3 regions of the Lysinibacillus fusiformis genome follow, and region 1 is predicted to be linked to each of the others. Evidence: riboswitches for the same ligand, from Rfam matches in the RefSeq annotation. Region 1 holds a riboswitch; each other region holds the start of a gene.

What was found. Region 1 has a riboswitch for lysine ahead of JTI58_RS20740 (transporter substrate-binding domain-containing protein). Riboswitches for the same ligand answer to the same signal wherever they lie in the genome.
Region 2: it holds a riboswitch for lysine, as region 1 does, so the genes downstream of both, JTI58_RS01890 (aspartate kinase) here and JTI58_RS20740 (transporter substrate-binding domain-containing protein) in region 1, are expected to answer to the same signal.
Region 3: it holds a riboswitch for lysine, as region 1 does, so the genes downstream of both, JTI58_RS10300 (amino acid permease) here and JTI58_RS20740 (transporter substrate-binding domain-containing protein) in region 1, are expected to answer to the same signal.

The regions. Positions count from the first base shown of each region.
Region 1 covers NZ_CP070490.1:4,218,713-4,224,372, forward strand. Annotated here, with positions in the region: gene odhB (2-oxoglutarate dehydrogenase complex dihydrolipoyllysine-residue succinyltransferase) at 1-1,176, shown strand, start outside; lysine riboswitch at 1,517-1,703, shown strand; gene JTI58_RS20740 (transporter substrate-binding domain-containing protein) at 1,823-2,680, shown strand; gene JTI58_RS20745 (amino acid ABC transporter permease) at 2,851-3,576, shown strand; gene JTI58_RS20750 (amino acid ABC transporter ATP-binding protein) at 3,589-4,320, shown strand; gene JTI58_RS20755 (DUF6501 family protein) at 4,585-4,782, shown strand; gene JTI58_RS20760 (toxic anion resistance protein) at 4,831-5,660, opposite strand, start outside.
Region 2 covers NZ_CP070490.1:376,235-381,894, reverse strand. Annotated here, with positions in the region: gene JTI58_RS01905 (amino acid permease) at 1-841, shown strand, start outside; gene trxA (thioredoxin) at 963-1,274, shown strand; gene uvrC (excinuclease ABC subunit UvrC) at 1,398-3,188, shown strand; lysine riboswitch at 3,297-3,475, shown strand; gene JTI58_RS01890 (aspartate kinase) at 3,610-4,836, shown strand; gene JTI58_RS01885 (YslB family protein) at 4,930-5,364, opposite strand; gene JTI58_RS01880 (succinate dehydrogenase cytochrome b558 subunit) at 5,637-5,660, shown strand, end outside.
Region 3 covers NZ_CP070490.1:2,089,644-2,095,303, reverse strand. Annotated here, with positions in the region: gene JTI58_RS10315 (ABC transporter ATP-binding protein) at 1-535, opposite strand, end outside; gene JTI58_RS10310 (sensor histidine kinase) at 666-1,601, opposite strand; gene JTI58_RS10305 (response regulator transcription factor) at 1,606-2,298, opposite strand; gene JTI58_RS10300 (amino acid permease) at 2,453-3,916, opposite strand; lysine riboswitch at 3,999-4,175, opposite strand; gene JTI58_RS10295 (CynX/NimT family MFS transporter) at 4,354-5,562, shown strand; gene JTI58_RS10290 (hypothetical protein) at 5,632-5,660, opposite strand, start outside.

The DNA of each region.
Region 1 (5,660 bases):
GTTGAAAAAGGTGAATTCATCGTTGAACTTGAAACAGATAAAGTAAACGCTGAGATCATTTCTGAAGAAGCAGGTGTATTAACACAAATTTTAGCTGAAGAAGGCGATACTGTACTAGTTGGTCAAGTTATCGCAGTAGTAGAAGCAGGCGAAGGCGCAGCAGCAGCTCCAGCGGCAGCACCAACTGAAGCAGCTCCAGCTCCGGCAGCGCCACAAGCAGCACCTGCACCAGTAGCAGCGGCTCCAGTAGTAGAAGAAACTTCTGGTGAACGTGTAGTTGCATCGCCAGCAGCACGTCGTCTTGCACGTGAAAAAGGTATTGACCTTGCAGCGGTATCTCCAGTAGATCCACAAGGACGCGTACGTGTACAAGATGTAGCAGCACATGGTACAGCACCAGCTGTAGCACCAGTAGCAGCACCTACATCAGTAGCAACTTCAGGTGGCCCAGTAGTATTCACACCAGCAGCTAATTCTGACCGTGTAACAATTGAAAAAATGAGCCGTCGTCGTCAAACAATTGCAAAACGTTTATTAGAAGTGAAACAATCAACAGCAATGTTAACAACATTCAACGAAATTGACATGACAAACATCATGGCACTTCGTAAACGTAAACAAGAAGAGTTTGTGAAAGCAAACGACATCAAACTTGGTTTCATGTCATTCTTTACAAAAGCTGTTGTTGCAGCACTGAAAAAATATCCATACGTAAACGCTCAAATCTCTGGCGATGAAATTCATTTAAATAACTTCTTTGATATCGGTATTGCTGTATCAACTGAAGAAGGTTTAGTCGTACCAGTTGTACGCGATGCAAATAGCAAAAACTTCGCTGAAATCGAAAAAGATATCGCTAACTTAGCGACAAAAGCTCGTGATAAAAAATTAGGCCTAAATGACATGGCTGGTGGATCATTCACAATCACAAACGGTGGTGTATTCGGTTCATTAATGTCAACACCAATTATGAACGGTACGCAAGCTGGTATTTTAGGTATGCACTCAATTGTTAACCGTCCAGTTGGCGTAAATGGTGAAGTTCAAATCCGTCCAATGATGTATGTAGCACTTTCTTACGATCACCGTATCATCGATGGAAAAGATTCTGTAGGATTCTTAAAAACAGTTAAAGAATTGATCGAAAATCCTGAAGATTTATTATTAAATTCATAATGCCATTAAACCCTGCGAACAATGTTCAGCAGGGTTTTTTTGTGCATGACGAAAGGTTTTGACCGATTCTATTTTGAAAGAGTACGAATGTTATATCGTTTAGAGGAGCCAAAAGAAATAAACGCAACTTTTCTCACAGAGAGTACATGCGCTCTAATAAAAATTTGTTGTAATTTTCGGAAATATCGATGAAAGCTCAACGATTTAAAATGGATAGAGAACGCACAATACCCTAATATTGTCATTAGTCAGAAAAATGTTAAAACTGTCTTGACGAACATATTAGTTTTATAGTAGTATCTAAATATCAATTAAATAAACAAACCTCACGAATTTTTACCAGTGAGGTAGAGGCGCGGTATTTATTAGTTCATTGTAGAGTTCAAGCAAGCGAAGACGCAATGAAGAAGGAAATATCGCCGAAGTATAAAAGGAGCTCGTACTTTTATACTGGGTCTGCAGTGAATAAGTGCAGGACTGTCCTAGTAAATGGATTTCCAGATTTACTAGGTTGTGCTATCTCGGAAACATGGAAATTATAGTGAGGATTTGGGCAACTGTCATAAAAGGTAAGACCTAAGTTCAATATACTTAGGTCTTTTTTAGTACAGTTGTCTTATTTTTTTACAGAAAAGGGGAGTTTTTCATGAAAAGAAAATGGTTGTTAGTAATGATCTCTATCATGACGGTAATTGTGCTAGCTGCATGTGGCACAAGTGACAAAAAAGAGGGCGGTTCAGGTGATGCTGGAGCTGACAAAGAAGAAGGCGGCGGTGAATTCCGAATTGGAATGGAGGCTGGCTACCCACCGTTCAACTGGACACAGCAAGACGATGCGAATGGCGCTGTGAAAATAGCGGATAATGCAGAGTATGCAGGCGGCTATGATGTACAAATGGCGAAAAAAATCGCTGAAGGTTTAGGCAAAGAGTTAGTCATAGTTAAAATGGAGTGGGACGGATTAGTGCCAGCGCTACAATCGAACAAAATTGATGCGATTATCGCAGGGATGTCACCAACAGAAGAACGTAAGAAAACGATTGATTTTACAGAAAACTATTACACTTCTGATTTTGTGATGGTTATTAAAAAAGGTAGTAAATATGAAGATGCAAAATCAATTCAAGATTTCTCAGGTGCTAAAATTACATCACAATTAAATACATCAAACTACACAGTGATTGATCAAATCAAAGGCGTAGAAAAACAAACGGCAATGGAAAGCTTCCCAGCAATGCGTGTGGCTTTAGAAGCAGGTAAAATTGATGGCTATGTAGCTGAACGTCCAGAGGGTATTTCTGCTGCTGCTGCCAACGATAAGTTCACATATGTAGCATTTGAAGAAGGCTTTGATACAGATCCATCAAATACTTCAATTGCTGTAGGCTTACGTAAGGACGACGCAAATCGTGAAAAAATCAATGAAGTCCTAAAAGGCATTTCGGAAGACGATCGTCAAGCGATTATGGAAGAAGCTATTTCGCAACAACCAGCAGCACAATAATGACAAGGCACGGGCTAGTTGCTAGTCCGTGCATGATCATTTCATCATTATCAAAATGAGAACCTCTCTACATAATGATAATGTCCTAGCGTGACAAAACATAGAATGGTAGAAAGAGCTAGGACACAAAAGATATAAGCAAGCAAGATGACATTGTTAGGAGGAACATCATGAGTCTTGAATGGATACTTTCAATTATTGAAAACAACTGGCAAATGTTTTTACGAGGTGCGTATTATACGTTACTGATTTCGAGTATTAGTACAATTATTGGTGCATTTATCGGATTTTTCATCGGAATTATGCATACGATTCCAGTTCGTAAAAAAGGTGTGAAATTTTATAGCTTAAAGCTCATTAATTTTATACTGACATGCTATGTTGAATTTTTCCGTGGTACACCAATGATTGTACAGGCTATGGTTGTCTACTACGGATTAGATATCGCATTCGGTATCGATATGCACTTTATTACAGCAGGTATTTTAGTCGTTTCCCTCAATACAGGGGCATACATGGCAGAAATTGTTCGTGGCGGTATTGTATCGATTGATAATGGTCAATACGAGGCAGCATCAGCAATTGGTATGAATCACTTCCAAATTATGATTCACGTTGTCTTACCACAAGTAGCGCGTAACGTCTTACCAGCGACTGGTAACCAATTAATTATGAATATTAAAGATACAGCCGTTTTAAATGTCATTGGGGTAACGGAATTATTCTTCCAAACTAAATCAATTTCAGGTAACAACTTCCGCTATTTCGAATCATTCTTTGTTGCATGTATTCTTTATTTCATCATGACATTTACCGCATCACGCATTCTTCTTTACGTTGAAAAACGTTTAGATGGACCTGATGCCTATCAAAAAGAACAAAAAGAAGCCGTATAGGGGGACGCACAAATGGCAGTCATTAAAATCGAACATTTAAGTAAATCATTTGGACGTAACCAAGTGTTAAAAGATGTGAATTTCCAAGTGGAAAAAGGGGAGGTAGTTTGTTTAATTGGCTCCTCTGGCTCTGGTAAATCCACACTGCTTCGTTGCATTAATTTATTAGAAACACCAAGTGGCGGTCAAATTATTTATAAAGGGGAAGACATCTTAGATGAAAAGCACAATATTCAAGAATATCGTACACATCTAGGCATGGTGTTCCAGCAGTTCAATTTATTTAACAACCACAACGTCATAAGTAATTGCACAGTGGGCCAAGTCAAAGTGTTAAAACGTTCGAAAAAAGAAGCAGAAGAAACGGCGCTTAAATATTTGAAAATCGTTGGCATGGATCAATATGTGAATGCCAAGCCGCGTCAGCTTTCAGGCGGACAAAAGCAGCGTGTGGCCATCGCTCGCGCCTTATCGATGAATCCAGATGTAATGCTATTTGATGAGCCAACATCCGCATTAGACCCAGAAATGGTGGGTGAGGTATTAAAGGTGATGCGTCAGCTAGCAGATGAGGGCAATACGATGCTCATCGTGACACATGAGATGGAATTTGCCAAAGAAGTGGCAGATCGTGTTGTCTTTATGGATAAAGGCGTAATTGTCGAAGAAGGCCCTCCAGCACAAGTGTTAGTTAATCCATTACATGAACGTACGAAGGAATTTTTAAAGCGTACTTTAAAATAAGCACAAAAAAGGTGAGTCCAACCAGTTGGACTCACTTATTTTCTAGAATTCCATTCTGCATAAAGCACAAAGCAGATTGCGAATGCTACAGCAATGATAAAAAACCATTGCGGAACACCACCAAAACTCATCATAACACCTCAAATTTTCATTTTTTTTGGATAGAATAGGTATAGTATTTCTTTTTTCTCCACAAAAGACCAAAAATATTATAGAATAAGCAATAGACATTAGCTTTTGCTAGTAAAGAGAGGTAGAGAGAATATGTTACATTTAAAATGGAAAGATGCGCCAACATTACGAACGGTTACTTGCAAACATACAAATGCATCAAAATACTTAGTATCCAACGTATTAACAGTAGGGAAAGAATATGAAGTGAAAAATGAAACAGAAGAGTTCATTTTTATCATCGACAATACAGGTAATGTCGGTGGCTACTATAAAGATTATTTTGAATAAAAACAAACAGGGTGGTTCAGAACTTTTACTGAGCCACCCATTTTTTCGTTAATCTCGCCGATAGCTGCTAGCACCCGCCACATCCTGTAGCTGTTGTTTCTCTTGTTCAGTTGCCGTATGCAGGGCAAATACATCTTTAATCGCTGTTTGCAGCTCTTGCTGTGTTTCTTTAAATTTCGAAACTTGCTGTTCAAACGAGGGACTAGAGAAGCGATCATGGGCCTGTGATAATCGTTCCTCTAAACGTGCATAATGATGATCCATATGCATGGACAGCATCATCGCCAGTTGGTTTTTCCAGAGTGGAATCAAGGTAACGATAGAAAACTCGATTTTTTCTGCTAACGTTTGATTGGCCTGCTGAATCATACGGATTTGAGGAGCTGTTTGCAGGGCGACTTGCTGTGATACTTGTAAATCGTAAATACGTTGATCCAGTCTTTCAATTTGAGCAGCAAAGTCATTTAATTGCTGGATCGCAAGTGGCTGCTTGGTTGCTTGGACACTTGTTATTTGTGCAGGTAACTCTACCTCAATGGCTTGCTGCTTCTTCATTTGTCCTGCGGCAATGGCTGTTGCCAATTCCTCAAAAAAACCTCGATTATGGGCATATAGCGCCTCTAAGTTTTCAACATCCTTTATCAGCTGAAGCTGTGCACGTTCCAGCTGAACACCAATACGTTCCACCTGTATACTAATACGTTCAAATTCTGTTAGCGTTTGCTTTACAGTAGGCTCGGTTTTGCCAAAGATTTTTTTGAAAAAGGTTTGCTTCTTCGGTTCCAAAGCGGTCGGGTCTACTCGATCTAACGTCTGCATTAAAGAATCGAGCATTTGACCAATTTTTGTGACGTCCTTTTGCTTTACTTGAGCAAGCA
Region 2 (5,660 bases), 1.2 Mb from region 1:
TTTATTGCTTGTTACGTTTGGAAACCATAGTGCTGTTGGTTTTGCTAACTTAACGGAGCATGGTGGTTTTTTCCCTAATGGATCAAAGGGATTAATTGCTGCTATGCTTGTAGTTATCTACTCTTATGGTGGTACAGAAATCATCGGGATTACATTAGCTGAAACGAAAAATCCTGAAAAAGTAGTACCGAAAGCTGTTCGCAGTACATTAGTACGTATTGTTACTTTTTATTTACTGCCTTTCTTTATTATCGTAAGCTTGATTCCTTGGAATGAAGTAAATGGGGTTCCTGAAAGCCCATTTGTCATGGTTTTTAAAATGGTTGGTATTCCAGGGGCAGACCATATTATGAACGCTGTTGTTTTACTGGCCATTATTTCATCGATGAATTCAGGACTTTATGGTTCATCACGTGTACTATATACACAGGCTGTAGACGGACGTGTGCCTAAAGTCTTTGCTCATTTATCGAAACGAAAAGTACCGGTATATTCCATTTTAATGTGTACATTAGCGATGTATTTAGGCGTCATTTTATCTTTATATGCTGGAAGCAAAACCTTTGATTTCTTAATGGGATCACTTGGTTATACTGTGCTATTTATTTGGTTAATTATTGCGATTGCTCATTTAAAATCACGTAAAAAACAAGCAGAGAATACAAGTGCCTATGAAGTAAAATGGTTCCCTTATACCACTTGGATAGCCATACTGGCGTTAAGTGCGATTCTCATTGGCATTATTTTTACCACATCTATTATCGTGACAAGTATTACGTTATCTATCTATCTTTTTATTACGTTAACCTATGTATTGAAAGGTCGTTATCAAGTCAATTAATGGCTGTCATTTAATTTTTCGACACAGTTTTGCATAAAAAATACATTGTAGGCAGATTGTTCGCTCAAGTGAATTTATCCATGCTATACTACAATCATAGTAAGTTTAAGGAGGATTTCAAATGGCAATTGTACATGCAACAGATGCTACGTTCCAGGACGATATTAAAGAAGGGTTAGTACTAGTAGACTTTTGGGCTGCTTGGTGCGGACCATGTAAAATGATTGGGCCAGTTCTTGAAGAAATGGACGCTGCAGGTAGTGCGGCTAAAATTGTAAAAGTTGACGTTGACAATAACCAAGGTACTGCAGCTCAGTATCAAATTATGTCAATCCCGTCTTTACTATTATTTAAAGATGGAGAATTAGTTGACAAAACTGTAGGCTTCCAACCGAAAGAAGCTTTAGAAGCATTTATCGCAAAACATGCGTAATGAATGAAGTTCACAAAGCCGAGCCATCAATAGATGTGTTCGGCTTTTTTTCGTTATATAATAAAGAAAAATAACTAATAGGATTCATTGAGGGGAATTTTTACTTAGGGGGGCAGGTAGGTAATGAACGATTTAATAAAGCGAAAACTGGATATTTTACCGGATCAGCCTGGCTGCTATTTGATGAAGGATCGACAAGGGACAATCATTTATGTCGGTAAAGCAAAAGTTCTGAAAAACCGTGTACGCTCCTATTTTACTGGAACACATGAAGGAAAAACTCAAAGACTTGTAGGTGAAATAGAAGATTTTGAGTATATCGTGACATCATCTAATATTGAAGCACTTATTTTAGAGCTGAATCTCATCAAGTTACATGATCCAAAATATAATGTCATGTTAACGGATGATAAGACCTATCCATATTTAAAAATTACGAATGAAAAACATCCTCGTCTGATTACGACACGGAAGGTAAAAAAGGATAAGGCTAAATATTTTGGTCCTTATCCGAATGCCTATGCAGCGAGCGAAACGAAAAAACTATTGGATCGACTGTATCCGTTGCGCAAATGTGTACAATTACCCTCCAAGGTTTGCTTGTACTATCACATGGGGCAATGCTTAGCACCTTGTGTTAAGGAAATTGATGGTCAGGTTTATCAAGAGATGATTGAGGATATGACGAAGTTTCTCAATGGTGGTGTGGAGGCAGTTAAAAAAGAGCTTGAAGTTAAAATGCTTGCAGCCGCTGAAAACCTAGAATTTGAAAGAGCGAAGGAATTCCGAGATCAAATTGCTCATATTGATACGGTCATGCAGAAACAAAAAATAGTATCAAGTGATACTACAAATCGCGATGTATTTGGCTATGCCGTTGAAAAAGGGTGGATGTGTGTTCAGGTTTTCTTTGTGCGCCAAGGTAAACTGATTGAGCGTGATGTCTCGATTTTCCCGATCTATCAGGATGCAGAGGAAGAATTCTTAACATTTGTTGGGCGCTTTTATGAAAAGCCAGAGCATATTAAGCCAAAAGAAATTTTTATTCCACAAGCCATTGATGCAGCCATCTTAACGGAATTATTAGAGATCAAAGTCCTTACACCAAAAAGAGGACAAAAGAAGGAACTGGTTGAATTAGCAACCAAAAATGCCGAAATTGCTGTGGCAGCTAAATTCCAGCTAATAGAACGTCAGGAAGAACGTACGATTGGTGCTTGTGAGGCACTAGGTGAAGCAATGGGTATTAGTGCACCTTTACGAATTGAGGCTTTTGATAATAGTCATATGCATGGAACGGATGCAGTATCTGCCATGGTTGTTTTCATTGATGGGAAGCCTGCAAAAAAGGAATACCGAAAATATAAAACGCGTACAGCAGCCAAGCATGATGATTACGGTGCAATGCAGGAGGTTATACGTCGTCGATATATACGTGTTTTAAAGGAAGGTCTACCATTACCAGATTTAGTGTTAATTGATGGTGGTAAGGGGCAAATGGAAGTAGCCCGTGAAGTACTAGAAGATGAGCTTGGTCTTGTCATACCGATTGCTGGTTTAGCCAAGGATGACAAGCATAATACATCTCAGCTATTGTTTGGTGATCCGCCAGAGGTGATTGCCTTAAAACGTACAAGTGATGGCTTCTATTTATTACAACGAATTCAAGACGAAGTCCACCGCTTTGCTATTACCTTCTTGCGTCAACAGCATGAGAAGCATGCCATTCAATCTGTATTAGATCATATTGAAGGGGTAGGACCAAAACGTAAGCAACAGTTGCTTAAATATTTCGGATCAGTCAAAAAAATTCGAGAGGCGAGCGAGCTAACTTTACAGGAGGCAGGGATGCCCGCTAATTTAGCAAGCCAAATTTTTAGCTATTTTCAGCAAGAATCATTGTCAAAGGAATAGGCATGTGCTATGGTTATAAATAACATTGTTTTTAATGTTATGGAGAGCTAACTGGCGTGACTAGCTTATTTACGCTAAGGCTTAATGAATTGAATACATTCACTTTAAGGTGATGATAGAGGTGCAAGATTCAAGAGTAACACAATGGAGGATGGACAAGTCCAGAGATATTGTGTGAAAGGGGAGCTTGCCGAAGTCCAGCGTTGTTGTTTCCATTGCTGTACTGGTTTTGCATTTAAGAAATGTAAGACTGTCGATTCTAAACGTTTCGGAGAGCTATCACACATGCGCAAGTTACGATTATTGTACATGTTATAGGCAGCTTTCACGTTATGTGGAGGCTGCCTTTTAGTTTTTCTAGAAACGGTTTTGTCTCCTGTAATTAGGTGAAATACATGGACTGGAAGGGAGAATGAAAGAAATGGCTAAAATTGTGATGAAGTTTGGAGGAGCTGCATTAGCTTCTACTGAACAAATCCAACAGGCAGCTCGGAAAGCGATTGCTGAAAAGGACAGAGGATTTGATGTAGTGGTAGTTGTTGCAGCAATGGGACATACTGCCAAAGAAATGAAAATGATGGTACATCAACTAACTGACGATGCGTCAAAACGAGAATTAGATGCAGTTTTGTCTACAGGCTCTCAATTATCTAGTGCTTTATTTGCCATTGCCTTACAGGAAGCAGGCTATGAGGCTGTGTCTCTGACTGGATGGCAGGCAGGTATTCATACGGATGGTATGTATCAGCATGCGCGTATCGACTATATTGATGTTAGTCGAATCGAAGAACACTTTGCACAGGGGCAAATTGTAGTCATTGCTGGGGAACAAGGGGTTGACGAAGATCACAATATCACCATGCTTGGGAAAGGTGGAGCTGAAACGGCAGCTGTAGCGCTTGCCATCGCATTGGAAGCGGAGCGAGCTGATATGTATACAAATGTGGACGGTGTTTATACAGCAGATCCATGTTATGTGACACATGCCCAAAAGCTACAGGAAATTTCCTATGATGAAATGTTAGAATTATCTCATTTAGGATCTCATGTCATACATCCACGTGCGGTGGAGTTAGCAAAGAAATTTCAAATGCCTGTTATCATACGCTCAAGTTTAGTAGAGTCAGTAGGCACTTTATTGAAGGAGGAAGTGGAAATGGAAAAAAACTTAGTTGTTCGTGGCGTGGCCTTTGAATCAGATATTATTCGTTTAACAGTAGGGTATGATGCTTTATCTAATGCTTCATTAGCAGATATATTTACTATTCTTGCTGAGAACCGCATTAATGTAGATATTATTGTTCAAGCCATTATTGATGGGCTGAAACCAACTGTTTCGTTTTCCATTTTAAAAGAGGAATTTGCAGAAGCATTACGTGTTCTAGAAGATAGTAAATTATCACTCGGATTTAGTTTTGCAGACTTCGAAATAGGGTTAGCGAAAGTTTCCATTATTGGTTCAGGCATGGCCTCTAATCCAGGTGTTGCTGCTCGTATGTTTGATCGGTTGCGTCGTGAAAATATCCCTGTGAAAATGGTGAGTACTTCTGAAATAAAAGTTTCTGTTGTTGTACCACAGGATGATATGATCCAAGCAGCTAATGCACTGCATGATGAGTTTAATTTAGAGCAAGCACTTTACATATAATAATAGAAGAAACAGCATTTTATGTAATTGTCCGAAATTAAAGGAAGAAAAAAGAAGGATTGTCATCCCGTTAGGGGGAGACAATCCTTTTTATTACTCTGAGGGAATGGTATTCATAATACGTTCTTTGACGTCCCATTTGACTGTAAACATGACGTATTGTTGCTTTTCTCGCTTTTCATTATAGCATTCTGTAAGGTAGCCTTTAGCTAGTTGAATTTGCTCTGCTATAAATCCTGCTTCAAGTTTAAAGCTACGTTGTTTAATTTGCAGAATTTCAGGGTCGTTTGTCAACTGGAAAATGCGTCCATCCTTTGATTCCTTCATAAGCTCTAATGTACCCCAGCAGGCATCTGCGAAAAATGCGATAAGTTCATCTTGACTTTTACATGGGAACTTGCGAGCAAGCTCTTTACCTGCCCAATAAAGGACATCATCTTCATGTTTACCGAGTATAGAAGATAGAATATGATCACGAATGATCTCATAGCCAAATGATGAGATTGTAGGAGATGGAGTGTTTAACATTGTTATCCTTCTTTCTTAGAATTTTCTTAAAATTTAACGGTAATAAAGTAATGATAGATTTTTCGAGAAAAAACGACGCATCATGTACTAGATTAGTTCTTTAATAAGCTCTATGAAAAACTCCGAGTTGCCTTGACGCTCGTAGCTCTTGAGAGTACAATAAACATGTCATAATATTGTACCATGATGAAATACACAGTCAATGAAGTATCATTTACAAAATGATGACTTCTTTTGTTGTGCTATTTTAAGTACTAAGGGGGGTAACAGTCTTGTCGAAAGATCGAGAGTTTTTA
Region 3 (5,660 bases), 2.1 Mb from region 1:
AAAGCATCTTGAAAAGCTCTCTTAACTCCTTTATCCCTACTGGGTCCAATCCATTAATGGGTTCGTCTAATATAAGTAACTCTGGCTTTGTAATAATAGCTCGTGCAATGCCTAATCTCTGTTTCATCCCCAGAGAAAAATCTTTAACCTGCTTATTTTCTGTATTCGATAACTTTACTAAATTAAGAACATGCGCAATTTCTTTCTTATCATAATAACCCATGTATTCACAATGTAGTTCCAGAGTCTCACTAGCTGTTAATTTTTCATAGAAAATAGGATATTCAATAATTGATCCCATTCTTTTTAGTATTTCATAGGATCGGTCTGTCAATATCTCCCCTAAAATCTCTACATCCCCACTTGTAGGTTTCGTTAGATTAGTTAGCATCTTCATAACAGTGGTTTTACCCGCACCATTAGGACCTAAAAATCCATAAATCTCTCCCTTCTTAACGTTCATATTGACAGCAGAAACAACTTCTTTTCCATCGTAGACTTTCGTAAGCTGGTTTGTTTTTACAATGTATGTCATGTAATTCTCTCCCTCAATTGTGACTACGTTCATTATAAAAAATGAAACTCTCTATTTTATTACTGCATTCTTACAAATTTCTTAAGTAAAAAAGCCTGCAAAGCATTAAAGCTCTACAAGCATAAATGATTCAATACATCATTCGTTTTAACGAAATGGTAAAAATGGTTTTTTCATAGGGAATACTCGATAACCGAATGGAGCCATTCATTATTTCTACTAGTCGCTTTGTAATCGTTAGTCCCAAACCACTACCTTGGAAGGATTTATTTCGAGAATCCTCTAGTGTATACATCCTTTCAAAAACGCTATCGATATGATATTCATCAATGCCCTTGCCACAATCCCACACATCAATATCAATATTGGCTTCATCATTTCTTACGGTAATTCCAAGGACATGGCCATCTGCTCCATATGCAATAGCATTAGACAGTAGATTGTTTAAGGCTCTATCTAATGCTTCTTCATTACCGAGTGCATACATAGGGCGCTCTGGGATATCAATCTTAATATCTAATCCCATTGAAGTAACCAGATCATAAAAAGATAATATATTTTTACGACAGATTTCACTGACATTGATTTTAGTGATTGGATAATCTGTATCTCCAGCCTCTAATTTCGCCAGATCAAAAAATGTATGAATAATTTTTAATACTTCTAAAGTTTTAGCATGAACACCCGTAAGTAATCGTTGGCGTTCCTCCTCACTAATCGAGCTCTGAAGTTGAAGCATCTCAATATAGCCTAATACAACCGTTAAAGGCGTTTTAAGATCATGCGAAATGTTTGCCAACATCTTTTTCATGGAATTTTCCATTTTCTGATGTGTTGCTTGGATTTTTTGATGCTGATCTAGTACGGTATTCATTGTAATAAGTAACTGTTGAATTTCTGAATTTGTAGTTGCTACTAAAATCTTTTCATAAGTCTGTTCATTCACAATTACTTGTAATTTTCTATGCGTGTATTGGATAGTGCGATCTTGTTCCTTTTTGACTTTCCATTGAAAAATAATAATCCCGATTAGCAATACCACTATTAGTAATAGAAATATCATCATATTCTTAACCCTCAAACTTATAGCCGATTCCCCATAGGGTTTTAATATATAGAGGATTTGACGGGTCATCTTCTATTTTTTCTCGTAGTCTTCTTATATGTACATTTATAATATTTTCATCGCCGTAGTAAGCATCTTTCCATATCATCTGATAAATTTGCTCTTTGGTAAAAACCCGATGACGATTTGTCACAAACAACTTTAAAATAGAAAATTCCTTTGATGTCAGCTTTACCTCTTGCCCGTTCTTTGCTATTGAGTAATTAACAATATCTATCTTTAAATTATCAATTTCTAGGACATCTTGCTTTTGGTTATCCTGACTAGAGTATTTTGTAGCTCTTCTGATAACAGCCTTTACACGTGCCGAAAATTCTAGCATAGAAAAGGGTTTAGCAATATAATCATCTGCTCCTAATCCTAAGCCCAATGCTTTATCAACATCGCTGTCTTTTGCAGACATAATAATGATAGGAAGTGCTGCCTGCTCTCGAATAATCTTTAATACTTCTAATCCATTTAGTTTAGGAATCATAATATCTAGGATGACTAAATCAAAGGTATTTTCTAAACAACTTTGTAATGCTTCTTCGCCATTGGTCACTGTTGTGACAGAGAAACCTTCCATTGTTAAGTAATTATCGACCATTTCGCGAATGGCTTCATCATCTTCTACGAGTAAAATATGCTTTTGCACTATCATGCACCTCTCCCTGCCAACTCTAAATTTCCATATCTATATTACATTACCATATTTATGATGTTTATTTTGAGAGATTTTGTTCATGATTGTTGAAAAAGAGCTGTCCTATAAACCCATCACTCTTTGGTTTACAGAACAGCTCTATTATTTAATCTTCAACTTTTAAATCACAATCTTTAAGTGGCAGCATTTTGGTTTTGTGCTTTATTTTATAGCCAAACCATAGTGCTAAAAATAGTGGAATCCCAATATACGAAACAAGGATGCCATACCAATCAATTTTATCACCTGTAAAGGCTGTGTAATTTTGTCCAATGACTACGATCATACAAACGGTAAAAGCAAATAATGGTCCAAACGGATATAATTTGGCTTTATAAGGTAATAACTTTGGATCTAAGCCCTGTGCATCAAACGCTCGGCGGAAACGATAATGACTAAATGCAATACCCAGCCATGCAATAAAGCCTGACATTCCAGAGGCATTTAATAGCCAGATATAAACCACTCCATCACCAAAGAATGATGCTAAAAATGCTAAACAGCCTACAGCTAATGTTGCCATCAGTGCATAAATCGGAATACCTCGACGACTTAGCTTTGCGAAAAATTTAGGTGCATGTCCATCCACCGCTAATTGCCATAGCATACGAGAAGATGCATATAGGCCTGAATTTCCTGCTGACAGCATAGCCGTTAAAATAATGGCATTCATTAATGAAGCAGCAAAGGCAATACCTAGGCGGTCAAACACTAGTGTAAACGGTGATACTGCGATATCTTCTGATAATAAACGTTCATCTGTGAATGGAATCAGCATCCCAATTGCACCAATCGCTAAAATATAAAACAAAAGAATACGCCAAAATACAGATTTAACAGCCTTCGGAATATTTTTACCAGGATCATCTGTTTCACCAGCTGTAATTCCAAGTAATTCTGTCCCTTGAAATGAAAATCCAGCAGCTAGGAAAATACCAAATGTAGCAAGGAAGCCACCATGGAATGGCCCATCACTAATAAAGAAATTAGTGAAACCTACAGGAGCCTGCCCACCTAAAATACCAAAAATCATTAGTAAGCTAATGATAATAAAAACGATGACCGTTACTACCTTAATCATGGCAAACCAATATTCACTTTCACCATAACTTTTCACGGATAGTAAATTAAACGTCAGTACTACAACAATAAATAATACTGTCCAAAGTGCTGATGAGCTATCCGGGAACCAATATTTCATAATTAATGACACGGCAGCGATTTCTGCAGCAATTGTGATTGCCCAGTTATACCAATAGTTCCAGCCTAATGCAAATCCTAAAGCAGGATCTACAAATTTGGTTGCGTAGGTACTAAATGAACCTGATGATGGCATATACGCAGCCATTTCTCCTAAACTCGTCATTAAAAAATACACCATAATACCGATTAAGGCATAGGCCAGCAATGCACCTCCAGGTCCTGCCTGTGCAATAGCACCACCACTGGCTAAAAATAGCCCCGTACCGATAGTACCGCCTAAAGAAATCATTGTAATATGGCGGCTTTTTAATTCTTTTTTCAGCTTCGGTGCTTTATGACCAAGCTGATTTACTTTTATTTCACTCACGATATAGCTTCCTTCCTATTTATGAGGCAAAAAAATGCCATCACATATACACTGTGATGGCTACGTTAATCCTCAGTTTTTCCTACATGATAGCTCAACACGTTGTGCAAACGTGACAGTTCTGTTCCTTTCGGAGACAGCCCCAGCATGAGGTTTTCAAGTCCCCTCACACTTCGGCAATATTTCCTTTCAGCTAATTTCATCAATGCTTGTCATTTCAATTAGCATACTTATAAATATCGCGACCTCTACCTCAATACAAACATGAGGCATATAATTATTAAATTTATGATGTTTATTATACTAACATAAGACCATAGACATTTCAATATAACGGAAAATGTTCTGTATTTTATGAATCTTCTACTATTTTTAATAGTGTGATAAAGTGTTATAGTAGTTCAATTAGAATGGTTATGATTAGGGGGGATTTTATTTTGACTACAAATGATCATTCCGCTAGTTATCCTAGTAAAAAAATTAGCTGGAAAGGAACAACCTTACTTTTAGTTTTCGGAGTTATCTTTATAGCCTCTACATTACGAATGCCACTAACTGTTGTTGGCCCAATTATATCCTTTATCCGTGAAGATCTTGGGATATCTAATGTATTGGCAGGCTTTCTAACAACGATTCCATTGCTTGCTTTTGCTATTATATCTCCATTTGCACCAGTTGTAGCACGCAAACTAGGGCTTGAGCTAACATTATTTTTATCAACTTTTCTATTGGCCTTTGGGATTGTCCTACGTTCACTCGGTACAACAGAGTTACTTCTATTAGGTACTGTGCTAATTGGCGTAGCCATTTCTTTTGGAAATGTACTTATTCCAGGATTATTAAAATTAAAATTTCCATACCATGTCGGTTTATTGATGGCCTTTTTCACCATGTCCATGAATTTAACTGCTGGTCTTGGTGCTGGTATTAGCTATCCTATAGCCAATTCATCGTTAGGCTGGCAAGGTGCGCTGTCCATTGCACTCGTACTCGTTCTCGTTACAATCTTAATTTGGATACCTCAATTAAAATCAAATAAACCCGAACCAGTTACTACATCTAAAAAGACAGGTACACCTTTATGGAAATCACCTGTTACTTGGGCTGTCACAGGCGCAATGGGGTTACAGTCTTTATTATTCTACACGACTGCAGCTTGGATTCCCGAGATCTATATTGCCCAAGGACTAGCTCCTGACAAGGCCGGTTGGATGTTTTCCATCATGCAATTCTCACAAGTACCAATGGCTTTGGCTGTGCCTATAATTGCAGGTAAAATGACTTCACAACGCCCCCTTGTATTGATGTTTACATCCTTCTATTTAGTAGGCTTTGTTGGTGTTGTCATGGAATGGACTAGTCTTGGTGTACTGTGGATGGTCCTTCTAGGGTTAGCAGGAGGTTCTTCATTCGCCCTAGCAATGATGTTCTTCACTCTCCGCACTCGTACTGCATTTGAGGCAGCTGATTTATCAGGCTTTGCACAATCTTTGGGTTATTTATTTGCCGCAATTGGTCCTATTCTTTTTGGCTACTTGCATGATTTCTTTGGTGGCTGGAATATTGCGGGATGGCTCTTTGTCGTTGTGGCAATATTACTCTTCTTTTGCTCAATGAGAGCCTCCAAGGATGAATATGTGCATTAATAAATAAAGCAGATGGTTCAGGTTCCCCATCTGCTTTATTTCTATATGGTGTATACGTTTACGCATTGTTTAATGGTCAGCTTGCTGTAGTAATGTTA